Regions from separate parts of the Phytobacter diazotrophicus genome, predicted to be linked through region 1. Evidence: predicted binding sites of a transcription regulator. Region 1 holds the regulator's gene; the other holds the start of a gene.
The links. Region 1 encodes ArgR, which controls arginine synthesis, uptake and breakdown. Its sites were predicted from a motif close to ANTGAATAAAAATACANT; they were not measured.
Positions count from the first base shown of each region.

Region 1 (8,087 bases):
GACTATGCTGCAAGCTTTATTCAATGGTTCGCCGAGCAAGCGAAGCGTGCTAATGGCGAAATTATCCCGCCGATAAAACCCGGATCGCGTATTTTTGCTACCCGCGAACCCATTGGCGTTGTGGCAGCGATAACCCCCTGGAATTTCCCGATGGCGATGCTGACCCGTAAGCTGGGACCCGCGTTAGCCGCAGGGTGTACGGGCGTGATTAAACCCGCCAATAACACGCCGCTCAGTGCCTTTGCGCTGCTGGCGCTGGCGAAAAAAGCGGGCGTGCCGGACGGTGTGCTAAATGCGGTTGCCGGGAATACATCGGAAATTAGCGATGCGATCATGGCGAGCCATGATGTACGCAAAATTTCCTTTACCGGATCTACCGCAGTCGGTAAAACATTGGTGCGTAACGCGGCTGAAACCATGAAGAAAGTCTCCATGGAGCTCGGGGGCAACGCGCCTTACATTGTCTTTGAAGACGCAGATATTGATGCGGCGGTAAAAGGGGCGATTGCCAATAAATTCCGTAATGCCGGGCAAGTTTGTGTGAGCGTAAACCGTTTCTATATTCATGAGTCGGTGTATGACACCTTCACGCAGAAACTGGCAGAGGCGGTCAATGCCCTTAAAGTCGGGAATGGTCTTGACGACGGTGTGGTGGTCGGCCCGCTTATTGAATCTTCGGCGGTGGGTAAAGTGCGTGAACACGTGGAAGACGCCGTCGCAAAAGGGGCGAAAGTTCTGGCTGGGGGTAAAGCGCACGCGTTGGGGGGAAATTTCTGGCAACCCACCGTCCTGGGGGATTGCAGCGATGGCATGAAGCTGGCGAACGAAGAGACGTTTGGCCCGGTCGCCGCCTGTTTTCGCTTTACGACTGAGGATGAAGTTATCCAGCGCGCTAACGCAACGCCGTTTGGTCTTGCAGCCTATTTCTACACTCAAAACTTATCCCGCGTGTTCCGCGTCTCCCAGGCGATTGAAAGTGGGATGATTGGTATCAATGAATGCGCGGTATCCACTGAGCTGGGCCCATTTGGCGGTGTAAAAGAGTCCGGCCTGGGACGGGAAGGCTCCGTTCTGGGGCTGGAAGAGTTTATGGAAGTCAAAACCCTGCATCTCGGGGGATTATAGTGAAACGGGTGGCGTAAGCCGCCCGACAGGGCTGGATGGCGGACAATGAATACCTATATCTTCGATTTTGCTGAGATCGACACGCAAAGTAAGTTCTATCACGAGTTTTCCCGCCGGTTTGCTCTCGATGGGGCAAGCATTACCGATCTGGATTCATTATGGATAGTAGTGACGGAAAAGTTGTCGTTGCCGGTTGAAATTGAGTTCATTCATCTTAGCGAAACACTGCGGCGGCGTTTCGGCGCGCTCATTCTGCTGTTTGATGAAGCGGAGGAAGAGCTGGAAGGGCAGTTGCGTTTTAACGTGCGCTAATGCAGCACAAAAAAAAGCCCCCGACAGGCGGGGGCAAGTCGTCGGAGTAGACGACGAGGGTTTATTTGTAGAGTTCCGCCGTTGCGTGCCAGGTATCACCTTCCTGGAGTTCGGTCACGTGGTAGGCTTTCGCGCCTGCCGCGTCCGCTTTGGCAGATAATTCGTCACGGATGCTCATTGGAGAACTTGCGGTCTGGGAAACAGAAATGGTCCCAATGGCCTGCATGTTTTGTGTTTGGTTATCGGACAGTTGAGTGGCTGCGCTGGCACCAAAAGAGATCAGTGAAGCTAAACCAAGGGCTGCGATGATTGCGTTACGTTTCATTGTCTTTCTCCTCAATACTCAACGGCGAGAAGGTTTATACTGCTATTTTTATGCCTGGTGCCGCTGAGTGATGATGACATAGGGTTGTCGGTTAATTATTTATACAGTTCAGCAGTGGCATGCCAGCTATCGCCGGTACGTGCTTCGATGATGCGATAAGAAGACGCACCCTGTTCTTCAGCTTTTTTGTTCAGTTCTGCACGCATATCCATCGGGGATGATGCAATGCCACCGACAGAGACGGTACCTAATGATTGGCGATTCTGCGCCTGGCCAGCATCGATAGAGCTTGCTGCAAATGCGCCAAAGGACAGAACAGAAAGGATGCTGAGTGTTGCTAGAGTTGATTTGATTTTCATAATGCTTACCTCGTCGAATCTTAATTCCTGAGGGCTTTGTTTCGTGACCCTCATCACAAAATCAAGTATACACTAATAACGTGTAAAATTAATACTGAGCTAATTATTGCTATTGTAAGTAAGTGGTAAAGAAACCTTTTTTTATAGTCAAAAAGGCATAAAAAACGGATGATTTTGAGCGGGGATTTATTTTTTAATAATTAAAATCAATGAGATGCGTTATTTTGATTTTTTGTGCGAAAACATTCATTGCGTGAATGAAATGCGACGGAAATTCGCACATTGTGTTAAAGGAAGGGGGGCCAGAAAGAGATGTGACTCTAAGAGAGGCACTTCCCCGGCACGAAACCGGGGGAAGGAATTAAAGCTCTTGTTCGAAGAGTACGAGGATGGCTTCGTAAAGTTCTTTGACCGTAAAGCCGCTTGCCGGGGTAGTGAAAATAGTATCGTCACCGGCAATAGTACCCAGAATACCTTCCGCTTTGCCCAGCGAGTCCAGTAAGCGCGCAATCAGTTGTGCAGCGCCTGGGCTGGTATGAATAACAACAACGGCGTCGTTGTAATCGATATCAAGCACCAGATTTTTGAGCGGGCTGGAGGTGGTTGGAACACCCATTTCGACAGGCAAACAGTACACCATCTCCATTTTGGCGTTGCGCGTACGCACCGCGCCGAATTTAGTCAACATGCGGGAGACTTTAGACTGATTGATATTGTCAAAGCCCTGTTCTTGTAACGCCAGAACAATCTCTCCCTGAGAACTAAATTTCTCTTCTTTAAGTAGCGCTTTAAACGCTTTAACTAATTCTTCTTGTTTTGCCGAGCTTCGCATAAGTCACCCGTATTAAGGCCGTGAAAACTACATTATTATGCACATGGATGAATTTTTATGCAAATAATCTACTGTGGAAATAACTCAAATTTTCTTATAGTTCACGTAAATTTTATCAAATTACGTTATGGAACCTACTGTGTCATGTGTCGCAAATTCAAGCAAAAGTAAAATAAATGTTACTGAAATGATATTGTTTAGATGGATATCAGCGCTATATTGTAAACTCTCAATCTTAGTTGCTTGGTTTGCCGGTCCGACGGTCGTGAAAGCCCATTATAATATTTTAAAAGCGTGCCATGCCGCAGAATTTTGGCTGGTTCGTTGCCATAATTATCAGGGTGAATTAAGGTCGCCGCAATGGAGTAACAAAATATTTAGCTAACCATAATAAGGAGTTTATGATGAAAGTTGCAGTCCTCGGCGCAGCTGGTGGCATCGGCCAGGCGTTAGCTCTACTACTTAAAACTCAACTGCCTTCAGGTTCAGAACTCTCGCTCTATGATATTGCTCCTGTAACCCCTGGGGTTGCTGTTGACCTCAGCCATATTCCTACCGCTGTGAAAATTAAAGGTTTTTCTGGAGAAGACGCAACGCCTGCTCTGCACGGTGCGGATGTGGTGCTGATTTCCGCGGGCGTCGCGCGTAAACCGGGTATGGATCGTTCCGATCTTTTTAATGTGAATGCCGGTATTGTGAAAAACCTGGTCGCGCAAATTGCCAAAACCTGCCCCAAAGCCTGTATTGGCGTGATCACTAACCCGGTTAACACTACGGTGGCGATTGCCGCAGAGGTGCTGAAAAAAGCTGGTGTGTATGACAAAAACAAACTGTTCGGCGTGACAACGCTGGATATCATTCGCTCCAATACCTTTGTGGCTGAGCTGAAAGGTAAGCAGCCGGGCGAGGTTGAAGTGCCAGTCGTGGGCGGACATTCAGGCGTCACCATTCTGCCGCTGCTGTCGCAAATTCCGGGTGTCAGCTTCTCTGAGCAGGAAATTGCCGATCTGACAAAACGTATTCAGAACGCGGGCACTGAGGTGGTCGAAGCAAAAGCGGGTGGCGGGTCTGCAACACTCTCTATGGGCCAGGCAGCCGCGCGCTTTGGCCTGTCGCTGGTGCGTGCGTTGCAAGGCGAAAAAGGCGTTGTCGAATGTGCCTATGTTGAAGGCGATGGCCAGTATGCCCGCTTCTTCTCTCAGCCGCTGCTGTTAGGTAAAAATGGTATTGAAGAACGCCAGTCGATTGGCAAATTAAGCGCCTTTGAACAGCAGGCGCTGGAAGGGATGCTGGAAACCCTGAAAAAAGATATTCAGCTCGGCGAAGATTTTGTTAACAAGTAAATAGCCGCCGCCATCTGGTACGCCGTTTGCCTCCAGAGACGCGCAAAAAAAACCGGAGTTCATTAGGCTCCGGTTTTTTTATCGCTTTTAGTTGGTCGCTGGATATTCCTGGATTGTGACCTGCAGTTTTAGTTTCTTGTCATCACGCATCACTTCAACCGGTATTTCTGACCCGGGACGAATTTCCGCGACCTGGTCCATGGTTTCCAGTGCCGAGACCGCGGGCTTACCATTTACGCTGACAATAACATCATTCACCTGAATGCCTGCCCGGGCTGCCGGACCATCTGGCGAGACTTCATTAACCACGATTCCCTGAATTTGATCGATACCGCCGTTCTGGGTATGCATGGGGGCGATTTCTCTTCCGCCGATACCGATATAGCCACGGATCACCCGACCATCGCGAATCAACTTATCCATGATTTTCGTCGCGAGCTGGAAGGGGATAGCGAAACCAATACCTTCCGGTGTCTCGCCATCGTTGCTCTTGTCGAAAGAGAGAGTATTGATACCCATTAACTCACCCAGCGAGTTCACCAGCGCGCCGCCGGAGTTGCCGTGGTTGATGGAGGCATCCGTTTGCAGGAAATTCTGGCGACCTGTTGGGTTCAGGCCAATACGCCCGGTGGCACTGATGATCCCCTGAGTAATGGTTTGCCCCAGGTTATAGGGGTTACCAATCGCCAATACCACATCACCAATGTGCGGTACACGACGCGGATTGATCGGAATCACCGGCAGGCCGCCAGTGGCGTTAATTTTCAGTACCGCCAGGTCGGTAAGGGAGTCCGACCCCACGAGAAGCGCCTCAAAAACGCGGCCATCCTGCAAGGCAACGATGATCTGGTCCGCATCGTTGATAACATGTTTATTCGTAACGATATAACCACGCTGATCCATAATTACACCGGAACCCAGGGTACGAATTTCCAGACGATTATGGGATGACGTATTCATACTACGGTTATAGACATAGACTACCGCGGGCGCGGCGCGGCGAACCGCCGGGTTGTAACTGGCGGGCGTTTCATCGGTACTGTCAAATTGCGTTGCGGTTAGCGGGTTATGCTGGCGTAGCGAAGGCAGGGCGGCGAGGATAATGCCACCAACCATTAAACCAATTGCAACCGAGCGTAAGAGCTTCAAAAACATGATGCAGGCGTCGTCATTAGGGAGTCGCAGCAGCATAGCACGAGTTTTCCGGACATCACATGCAGCGGTGATGTCCGGGATCGCATTTGCTTAACGTAGCAATAAATAGAGTGTTTCATTGCCGCGGATGATTTGCAGAGCAATTACCGATGGTTTGGTTTCAAGAACCTTACGCAGCTCGGCAATGGACTGCACCTGCGTACGGTTAATGCCAATAATGACATCGTCTTTATGCAGGCCTGCCTGAGCAGCCGCACTGCCTTTTTCGACGTTCTCAATATTGATACCTTTCGTACCGTCTTTGAGTTGACCATCACTCAACGAGGCGCCCTGCAGCGCCGGGGAGATCAGTTCAGCGCTGGCAGAAGACGAAGTGCTCTTATCCAGTGTGACTTCAATATCCTGCGGTTTGCCGTCACGCAGGATGCCTAACTTCACTTTTGCGCCCGGTTCCGTCGTTGCAATGCGTGAACGCAGTTCGGCAAAGCTGTTCAGCGGCTTGTCATTAAGGCTGACAATCACGTCGCCAGATTTAATGCCTGCTTTCGCTGAGCCGGAGTTCGGTAATACTTCGCTGACAAAGGCGCCACGCTGCACATTCAGGTTGAAGGCTTTGGCGATATCAGCACTCATCTCGGTCCCTTTAATACCCAGCAGGCCGCGTTTGATTTCGCCGAACTGAATCAACTGGCGAGACAGTGTCTGTGCCATATTACTCGGAATCGCAAAACCGATACCGACGCTGCCGCCGCTCGGCGCAAGGATTGCTGTGTTGATGCCAATAAGCTCACCGTTCAGGTTCAGCAATGCGCCGCCGGAGTTACCGCGGTTAATCGAGGCATCGGTCTGGATAAAGTTTTCCAGCCCTTCGAGATTAAGTCCGCTTCGGCCCAGAGCAGAAACAATCCCGGATGTCGCTGTTTGCCCCAGCCCGAACGGGTTCCCCACGGCAACGACAAAGTCACCCACTCTTAACTTATCGGAATCGGCGATCGCGATTTGCGTGAGGTTGCTGGGGTTTTGTAGCTGCAACAGCGCAATGTCGCTTTGATCGTCGCCGCCAATCAGTTTGGCCTCGAACTCGCGACCATCGTTGAGCTGGACATTGATTTTTTGCGCCTGGTTAATGACGTGGTTGTTCGTCAACACGTAACCTTTTGCTGCATCAATGATGACCCCGGAACCCAACCCTTCAAAAGGCTGAGCCTGCTGCTGTTCGGGCAACTCATCGCCAAAATATTTTTTCAGTTCATCAGGGACTTTCTGTCCTTGTACCGCCGTTCCTTCCACCTGCACGCTCACCACGGCAGGTAAAACTTTCTCCAGCACTGGCGCGAGGCTGGGAAGCGCTCCCTGGCCTGGAACCTGCGATGGCATCGCTGCCATAGTCTGGATGGGTGCCGAGAGAGATAACCCGACACTTAACGCTAACGCACTCAACAGCTGGGTTTGTTTCTTCATTGATGCTGGCTCTCGTAACCTGAAGTGAAAGGGAAAACGATGCAAAACAGTTTGATGTTATTGAAATTTCAATCGGATAACAATGAGGTTAATGACTAAATGATAGCTGTGATTATAAAGACAAGACGGGCGCAACCTGTGCGCCCGTTAAAAATGCGGTAATAAAGTGATTATTTGCGGTTTGCGTTGCCGCGCAGCAAGCCGGAGGCACCTTCGGAATAGTCACGAGGAATCTGTACCGGTGCCTGATCGTTGCCCGCTTCGGACTCCGCCAGACGGTTACGGAATGGGTTTTCCTCAGCAGACATTTCCGGCAGTAAGCTGCTGGAACTTTTTGCCATGTGCTGATAAAGCTGGCGGTAATCATGCGCCATATTGTCGAGGAGTTCTGCGCTGCGAGCGAAGTGATTGACCAGCTCTTCACGGTACTCTTCAAGTTCTGCTTTATTTTTTTCCAGCTCGTACTGCATTGCCTGTTGCTGGCGTAATTTCCGGTTTCCAAAACGCATGGCCACAGCACCAATGATGACGCCGACGACTAACCCAATTAGCGCGTATTCCCAGGTCATGTACTTCTCCCATTGTCTTATGGTTCCGTAGGGTAATAGCTGCAAGCTCCTTGCCTGCGCCTGATTATGCCACTATAACCGCTATTCGCGCAGAAGTGGAATCCCGACGCGGCATCGCGTAGGGTAGAACGACCTTTTTTTCGCCAACCCTGTGGGCAGGATCGATTTTCAAGGAATAACGATAACACCATGCAGAGCCTTACCCCGACATCGCGTTACCTCAATGCCCTCAACGAGGGTAGCCATCAGCCGGATGATGTGCAAAAAGAAGCTGTTAGCCGTCTTGATCTCATTTACCAGCAAATTGTGACCAAAGAACATTCCGCCCCGCAAAGCGGTGGCCTGATGGCGAAATTTGGCAAATTGTTAGGTAAGCGTGAGCCCACGACGCTTACCCCCGTACGCGGCCTTTATATGTGGGGGGGCGTTGGGCGCGGTAAAACCTGGTTAATGGACCTCTTTTTTCAAAGCCTGCCAGGGGAACGGAAACAGCGTCTGCATTTCCACCGTTTTATGCTGCGTGTGCATGAGGAATTAACGCAACTACAGGGGCATAGCGATCCGCTGGAGATTGTCGCCGACCATTTCAAAGCCGAAACCGATGTA
Region 1 covers NZ_CM125428.1:561,387-569,473, forward strand. The annotation lists gene ACS0RQ_RS02730 (NAD-dependent succinate-semialdehyde dehydrogenase) at 1-1,125, shown strand, start outside; gene ACS0RQ_RS02735 (barstar family protein) at 1,171-1,437, shown strand; gene yhcN (peroxide/acid stress response protein YhcN) at 1,499-1,762, opposite strand; gene yhcN (peroxide/acid stress response protein YhcN) at 1,858-2,121, opposite strand; gene argR (transcriptional regulator ArgR) at 2,483-2,953, opposite strand; gene mdh (malate dehydrogenase) at 3,358-4,296, shown strand; gene degS (outer membrane-stress sensor serine endopeptidase DegS) at 4,384-5,451, opposite strand; gene degQ (serine endoprotease DegQ) at 5,542-6,912, opposite strand; gene zapG (Z-ring associated protein ZapG) at 7,083-7,481, opposite strand; gene zapE (cell division protein ZapE) at 7,671-8,087, shown strand, end outside.

Region 2 (8,087 bases), 450 kb from region 1:
GTTGCGCCATCGGCAAAGTACGCCTTAATCCCTGCAAGGATCGACTCCGCCACCTCTCGCTGGAATTTCGCCGTCTTAAGCTTACGCTCTTCTTCCACGTTACTGATAAACGCCGTTTCGACCAGAATCGACGGAATATCCGGTGCTTTCAGTACCGCGAACCCAGCCTGCTCGACACTGTTTTTATGCAGGTTGTTAACATTGCCCAGCTTGTTGAGCACCGCTTTGCCAAATTTCAGGCTGTCGTTAATGGTTAATGACTGCACCATATCGAACATCGTATGGTCGAGATAACGATCCCCGCTCTTGCTAACCCCACCGATTAAGTCGGAGGCATTCTGCGTTTCTGCAAGGTATTTCGCCGCCGTACTGGTTGCCCCTTTGGTTGAGAGGGCAAAGACCGACGAACCGCTAGGCTGGCGGCTGCTAAAGGCATCCGCATGAATTGAAACAAACAGGTCGGCGCGCTGCTTTTGTGCTTTGGCGACACGTACTTTCAAGGGGATAAACACATCCTCATTGCGCGTCATGTAGGCTTTCATATTGCCTTCCTGCTCAATCAGCGCGCGCAGGCGACGGGCGATTTGCAGCACCACATCTTTTTCGCGGGTCCGGTATTTCCCGATGGCGCCCGGATCCTCACCGCCATGGCCAGGATCGAGCATAATAACGATCGGACGATCCCGCCCCGCTTTGCCCGGCTGTGGCCCGCTTTGCGCTGGTGGCACCTGTTTTTCCAGGTCGCCCTGGTTGTACTCTTCCAGAAGCGCGAGCAGCGGATCCTGAACATCTTTCGCATTCGCCGGATAAAGATCCATTACCAGACGTTCTTTAAACCCTGCCACCGGCGCAAGGGCGAAGAGCTGCGGTTTAATATCCTGCTTAAGCTCAAACACCATACGCACCGTTTTTGGATCGAACTGCCCAACGCGCGCAGATTTGATAAAAGGATCATCGCCGCGAATTTGTGTCCCCATTCCTTTCAAAACGGAGTTCAGGTTAACGTCTTCAATATCAACAACCAGCCGATCCGGATTGCTGAGCGCAAACTGGCGATATTTCAGCACACGGTTAGACTCAACGGTCACGCGAGTATAGGTTGACGCAGGCCAGACACGCACCGCCACCACCTGACTGACGGCGGCAAGACCGACCTGACTCACGCTCAATAACCACATAGCGCCCGCCCCTTGTAACAATCGGCGGCGGCTCAGCCTTGATTGACTTCCCGACATGCTTCTCCCGAGCAAAAAAGATGAAATACTAAGTAAACGTCAGATTTGACCGAAAACTTTAACGAATGACGCATAAACTGTCATCTATAAAAGGGTAAACATACACAATCCATGCAATGGCACGCAGGAATTATTCTTTGTCTAAGGCGAATTTATGGCTTGCACCCAGCACCATAAAAGAATAAAAATACACAATTTACGAATAATCATGCAGTGAGGGTTGGCCGTGGTAAAGGAACGCAGAACCGAACTGGTACAGGGATTTCGCCATTCTGTTCCCTATATTAATACCCATCGGGGAAAAACGTTTGTCATCATGTTGGGTGGCGAAGCCATTGAACATGAAAACTTTTCCAGCATTGTCAGCGATATAGGCTTACTCCACAGCCTCGGTATTCGCCTGGTGGTAGTGTATGGCGCACGTCCGCAGATTGATGCCAATCTTGCTGCGCATAATCACGAACCGGTGTATCACAAACATACCCGTGTGACAGATGCCAAAACGCTTGAACTGGTGAAACAGGCCGCCGGTCTGCTGCAACTGGATATTACCGCTCGCCTCTCCATGAGTCTGAACAATACGCCATTGCAGGGCGCGCACATTAACGTGGTGAGCGGCAACTTCATCATCGCCCAACCGCTGGGCGTGGACGATGGCGTTGACTATTGCCATAGCGGACGTATCCGTCGTATCGATGAAGAAGCCATCCACCGCCAGTTAGACAGCGGCGCTATTGTGCTACTCGGCCCCGTTGCGGTGTCTGTCACTGGCGAAAGCTTTAACCTCACATCGGAAGAGATTGCGACACAACTGGCCATCAAACTGAAAGCAGAAAAGATGATTGGCTTTTGTTCATCGCAGGGCGTCTACAACGAAGATGGGCAGATTGTCTCCGAGATGTTCCCGAACGAAGCCCAGTCGCGGGTCGAGTCACTGGAAGAGCAAGGCGATTACCACTCCGGAACAGTACGTTTCCTGCGTGGCGCGATGAAAGCCTGCCGCAGTGGCGTTCGCCGCAGCCACCTGATCAGTTATCAGGAAGATGGCGCCTTATTGCAGGAACTGTTCTCTCGCGACGGTATCGGTACGCAGATTGTGATGGAGAGCGCGGAACAGATCCGTCGTGCCACCATTAACGATATCGGCGGCATTCTTGAGCTGATTCGTCCACTGGAGCAGCAAGGTATTCTGGTGCGTCGTTCGCGCGAACAACTGGAGATGGAGATCGATAAATTCACCATCATTCAGCGCGATAACCTGACCATCGCCTGTGCGGCGCTCTATCCGTTCCAGGAAGAAAAAATCGGCGAAATGGCCTGCGTAGCGGTACATCCGGACTATCGCAGTTCATCGCGCGGCGAGGTGTTGCTTGAGCGCATTGCGGCCCAGGCGAGACAGATGGGTCTGAGCAAACTCTTTGTCCTCACCACCCGCAGCATCCACTGGTTCCAGGAGCGCGGCTTTACCCCGGTGGATATCGATTCCCTGCCGGAAAGTAAAAAAGAGATGTATAACTATCAGCGGCGTTCAAAAGTGCTGATGGCAGATTTGGGCTAAGTTGCCTCATAGCCCTCACCGCCGGGTGAGGGCTATGTTCTACATCGTTTCAAAAATGGCATTCAGCCCGCTTCGCCGTTCGGTACGCGTGGCAATAGCCTGCGCCAGTATGCGTTCATCGGCATACAGCGACAGCCGTTTTTTCGCACGGGTAATCGCGGTATAAACCAGCTCTCTCGTTACCACCGGCACAATCTGGCCTGGCAAAATCAGTGCCGCATGATCAAACTCCGAGCCCTGCGATTTATGCACCGTCATCGCCCAGGCGGTATCATGTTCCGGTAAACGACTGGGCTGCACCGATTTCAGACTACCGTCAGGTAACGGGAACCAGACACGAATGCCCTGCCCCTGATCGAGCGCAATCCCAATATCGCCGTTAAACAACCCCAGCGAGGCGTCATTACGCGTGATCATGACCGGCCTGCCGTGATACCAGCGCGCATGCGCCGGGCGGGTAATCCGTCGCTGCCGGACCAGCGCCTGCTCAATACGATCGTTCAGCCCACTCACGCCAAATGGCCCTTCACGCAATGCACACAACAGTTGATACTCACCAAAAGCGGCGAGGACCTCTTGTGGCTGCGCGCCATCGCGTACCAGCCCAAGAAAATGACCGTAGCCTGCCAGTGCATCATCAATCATGCCCTGATAGTCTTCTGCGCTTTGCAGGTGCTTGTTTTCGATATCGCTAAAGCCCTGGCTCAGCACCGCGCTTGCCGCCGTTTTATCACCACGGTTAACCGCCGCCGCCAGTTGCCCGATACCCGAATCACTGCCGAAGCGGTAACTTTTTTGCAGCAGGCACAGACTGTCACGTAGCGCACTGGCCGAAGTGCCTTCTCCTGCGGGTACGGTTGTTCCAGTTATCCGCGAGAGCTGCGCGGCACGCTCTGGCGTAAACCCTTTATTGACCCAGGCGCAAATGTCTCCAAGTACCGCCCCTGCCTCTACGGACGCCAACTGGTCTCGGTCTCCGAGGAATATCACCCGGGCATGTTGCGGCAGTGCATCTATCAGTCTCGACATCATCGGCAGGTCAATCATCGAAGCTTCATCCACCACCAGCACATCCAGATGCAGTGGATTGCCAGCGTGATAACGCAGCCGTTGGCTACCGGGCAGCGCCCCCAGAAGACGATGCAGGGTACTGGCTTCATCAGGCAGCGTCGCCTTTTGTTTGTCAGTCAACGGCAACTGGCGAAGCGCCGCTCCTAAAGATTCCGTCAGGCGAGCGGCTGCTTTTCCGGTTGGTGCGGCAAGACAAATGCGACAGCGTGCGCCATCAGCCATTTGCACCAGCGCTGCAAGCAGCTTCGCCACCGTCGTGGTTTTCCCGGTGCCAGGCCCGCCCGAGATCACCGATACGCGGCGGGTAAGCGCAACCGCCGCTGCCACCTTCTGCCAGTTAATGTCATCCGAAGGCTGAAACAGGTCGTCCAGCGCCTGCCGCAGACGGTTTTCATCTACCTCCAACGGTTGATTAACCCTGGCAAAAAAGGCGGCAATACTGCATTCGTTGCACCACATACGGTTCAGATACAGTCGCTCACCCACGAGGATCATCGGCGTTGCCACCTCCCCCTCACTCACCGCAGGCGAGGCCAGCAACGTTTTTCGCCAGTCCGCCGGATAACCGGCTTCTTCATAAAGAGAAGCCAGTAGCGGATGCGCTCTGGCGGGCAGGTTTTCCGGCGCTAAACGGGAGAGGGGCAAGCAGACATGCCCTTCTCCGGCATCAAAGCTCAGCATTGCCGCTGCCAGCATTACCGCCGGTTCATCATCGCTGGCCACGGTCAGGGCGAATTGCACATCCAGCGGACGCAAGATTTTTAGCTCTACGGCGTGTTGCAGTAACGTACGCAGTCTCATTGCGCCACCTCCAGTGTTTCCCCGGCAAACAGGGCATCCATCTGGCTTATCAGCGCCGCGTCAGGCCGGGTGGTAAAGATCCCCTGCTGCGAATTATCGGCCTCGACGCCACGCAGGAAGAGGTAAATAACGCCACCAAAGTGGTGCTCATAATCGTACCCGGCGATGCGGTGGCGCAGGTAACGATGAAGGGCAAGTGTATAAAGCTGATACTGCAAATCGTAACGGTGAGATTGCATGGCGGCAGCCATTGCCTCACGGGTATAGGCCTCGGCGGATTCTCCCAGCCAGTTCGATTTATAATCCAACAGGTAGTAACGCCCTTCGTGGCGGAATACCAGGTCAATAAACCCTTTTAACATGCCGCGCACCTCGCGAAAATCCAGCGGCGGACAGCCGGCCGACAACGGATCGTACTGGCGTATCAGCGCATCGAGCGCCCCGGCGCGCAGATTTTGGGCAATCGGGATATAGAACTCCATCTCTACCTGCTTTTCCTTTGCCGTTAACTGATGCAACGACGCCCCCGTATCGGCCAGGGGAACGTGAAGGATCGTGTCAATCCATTCGCTGATAACCGGCTGCCAGTGCTCTTCAAAACCGCCGCGCTGGAGTTTCTCTGCCACCCAGGCTGGGGCAATCGGCTGGGTGAAATCCAGATCTTCAAACAGGCTGTGTAAGAACGTCCCCGGCGAGGCGCCACGTGGGAACTGATGCGGCGTCAGCATTGGCTCCGCCAGCAGATCTCGCTCCCCGGCGGCATCAAGGTCCAGACGCGGCAATAAATCCTGCGCAATGCCATGCGCACGCTGTTGCAGCCCGGAATAACTGGTCACGCGCCAGTCATCACGTACGGTTCGTGTCATCTGGCGGGCCGTTAACGCCTGCACGACGTCTTGCGGAGCCTGCCAGCGAACGTTGTCCGACACATCGGGCACACAAAGGGCGATATTATCGTTACACAGCGCCTCGACGCAGGCCCGAAGCCCCTGCGCATCGCGAGGTTGTCCCTGCTGAATAAGCCGTCCCAATGCGTTGAGATGGAAATCGCTGTCACCCGTTTTCTCGCCGCGACGACGAGAAATAGGGGCAATTCCCAGACTGCAATGCCAGACCGAGCGCGTCAGCGCCACATACAGCAGACGCAGATCTTCCGCCAGGCGTTCCGTCTCCGCCAGTTCAATGCTCTCCTCGGCTTTGCTGAGGTCCAGCACTGGCGCAAACGACGTGCGGTCGTGGTAAAACGCCTGATCCTGAACGCGGAAATTGGCGATAAAAGGCAGCCAGACCAGCGGGTACTCCAGCCCTTTCGATTTATGGATGGTGACGATTTTCACCAGATGTTTGTCGCTTTCCAGACGCAACTGTTCACTCGACGAATTCGCATCCGGTTCGGCGATATGCTGTGCCAGCCAACGCACCAGCGCATGTTCGCTCTCTACCTGTGTGCCCGCTTCCTGCAGTAATTCACTCAGGTGCAAAATGTCCGTCAGACGGCGTTCGCCACCCGGTGTCGCCAGCAGGTTTTCCGCCACGTGGCGCGCACTCATCAGTGCACGTAGCATTGGCATAACGCCGCGCTTAAGCCACATGTCCCGCCAGCCAGCAAACTCTTCTACTATCGCATCCCAGGCGGCTTCGTCCTGGTTAAGCGTTTCGATATCCAGCGCACTCAAACCGAGCATGGATGTCGCCAGTGCGCTACGTAACGTGTTTTCACGTTCCGGCGCCAGCACCGCCTGTAATAGCCAGAGCAGCTCCTGGGCCTCCGGCGTATCAAACACGCTGTCACGGTTAGAAAGATAAACCGAGGGAATATTAAGAAGACCCAACGCATCGCGAATCAGTGACGCCTCATGGCGGCTACGAATCAGCACGGTAATATCAGAAGCTTTCACAGGACGAGTCGTTTTTCCCTCATGCAGCAACGCCTCCCCCTTCTGCCCGGCTATCAGCCAGTCGCGGATTTGCGTCGCGCAGAGTTCAGCCATAAAGGTTTGATAATCCCCGACGCCGACCCCCTCGCTTTTCATCAGCCACATCGCCATTGCCGGCTGTTTTTCTCCTTTTAGCGTAAAACGCAGCGACTGGTTCTTCGCCGCTGATTTCACTGGCAGGAAAGGAATTTGCCGAAACATAAAGGCGTTGTCGGTCTGGCTGAAAAGCTGATTAACACTCTCCACCATTCCCGGCGCGGAACGCCAGTTGGTATCGAGCGTATAACGAGCGTTTACTTCATCGCGCGCTTTCATGTAGGTAAAAATATCGGCCCCGCGAAACGCGTAAATAGCCTGTTTCGGATCGCCTATCAGAAGAAGCCCGCTTTCCGGCTGGTGGTGCCAGATACGACGGAAAATACGATACTGCTGGGGGTCGGTATCCTGAAATTCATCAATCATGGCGACCGGGAAACGGGTGCGGATCGCCGTTGCCAGCGCCTCGCCACTCGCGCTTTGCAAGGCGCTGTCCAGCCGACTCAACATGTCGTCAAAACCGAGTTCGCCACGGCGACGCTTTTCTCTGGCCACCGCTTCACGGATCTCGCGCATCGCGCTGGTTAGCATCAAATCATTGAGCGTCAGCGGTGCATTCAGTAAGGTTTCAATCGCCTCGAAAACCGCATGTTCCGGTACCACACCGCCCTCTTTGGTCCGCTCACGCAGGAACGATTGTGCAAACTTTTCCAGCGCTTCCGGCAACTGATAACTACAGGTCGTCTCATTGGCCCAAGCGCTGATCTTCTCGATCCAGCGGGCCTGGTTGGTACGATTGAATTTTTGCCGCATGATCCCGGAGCCTTCAATTAGCGGCCCCAGTTCGTCCACGGACGCAACCCACTGCTGCTTAACGCCATCGATCTGCTCAATGATTTTCTGATGGCGACTCTCCAGCGTTTCATCTGCTGGCGGTGCGGCTTTGATTTGCGGCGCTTCCCCCTGCAAATACCGGTCAATGGCTTTGAGCAAATCATGCGGGCCTTTCCACGACTCGTGAACCACCTGTGCCAGGTCACGCGGCAAGGGGTAACAGTGGCGACGCCAGAAGTCTGCGCAAGCCTGGTAGCGCAGCAGTGACTCGTCTTCGATCAGTTGCTGTTCAAACAGCATGCCGGATTCAAAGGCATTGAGGCTAAGCATGCGCTGGCAAAAGCCGTGGATAGTAAAGACGGCCGCTTCATCCATCTGCCGTTCAGCGAGCATTAGCCACTGCGCGGCCTGTTGCTTATCAGTGATCTCGCGCAACAGGCTGGCATATAACGGGTTGTCGGTTGTTTCGCGCAAACAGGCGATGCGAAGTTCATGGATATTGCTGCGAATGCGACCGCGAAGTTCTTCGGTGGCGGCCTCGGTAAAGGTCACCACCAACAACTCTTCGACGTTTAACGGGCGTGGAAAGGCGGCATTGCCGCCTAAACCAAGTAG
Region 2 covers NZ_CM125428.1:1,015,612-1,023,698, reverse strand. The annotation lists gene amiC (N-acetylmuramoyl-L-alanine amidase AmiC) at 1-1,235, opposite strand, end outside; gene argA (amino-acid N-acetyltransferase) at 1,462-2,793, shown strand; gene recD (exodeoxyribonuclease V subunit alpha) at 2,833-4,665, opposite strand; gene recB (exodeoxyribonuclease V subunit beta) at 4,662-8,087, opposite strand, start outside.
Region 2: argA (amino-acid N-acetyltransferase) is a predicted target of ArgR. The motif match lies at 1,412-1,429, and genes of this name have one in related genera.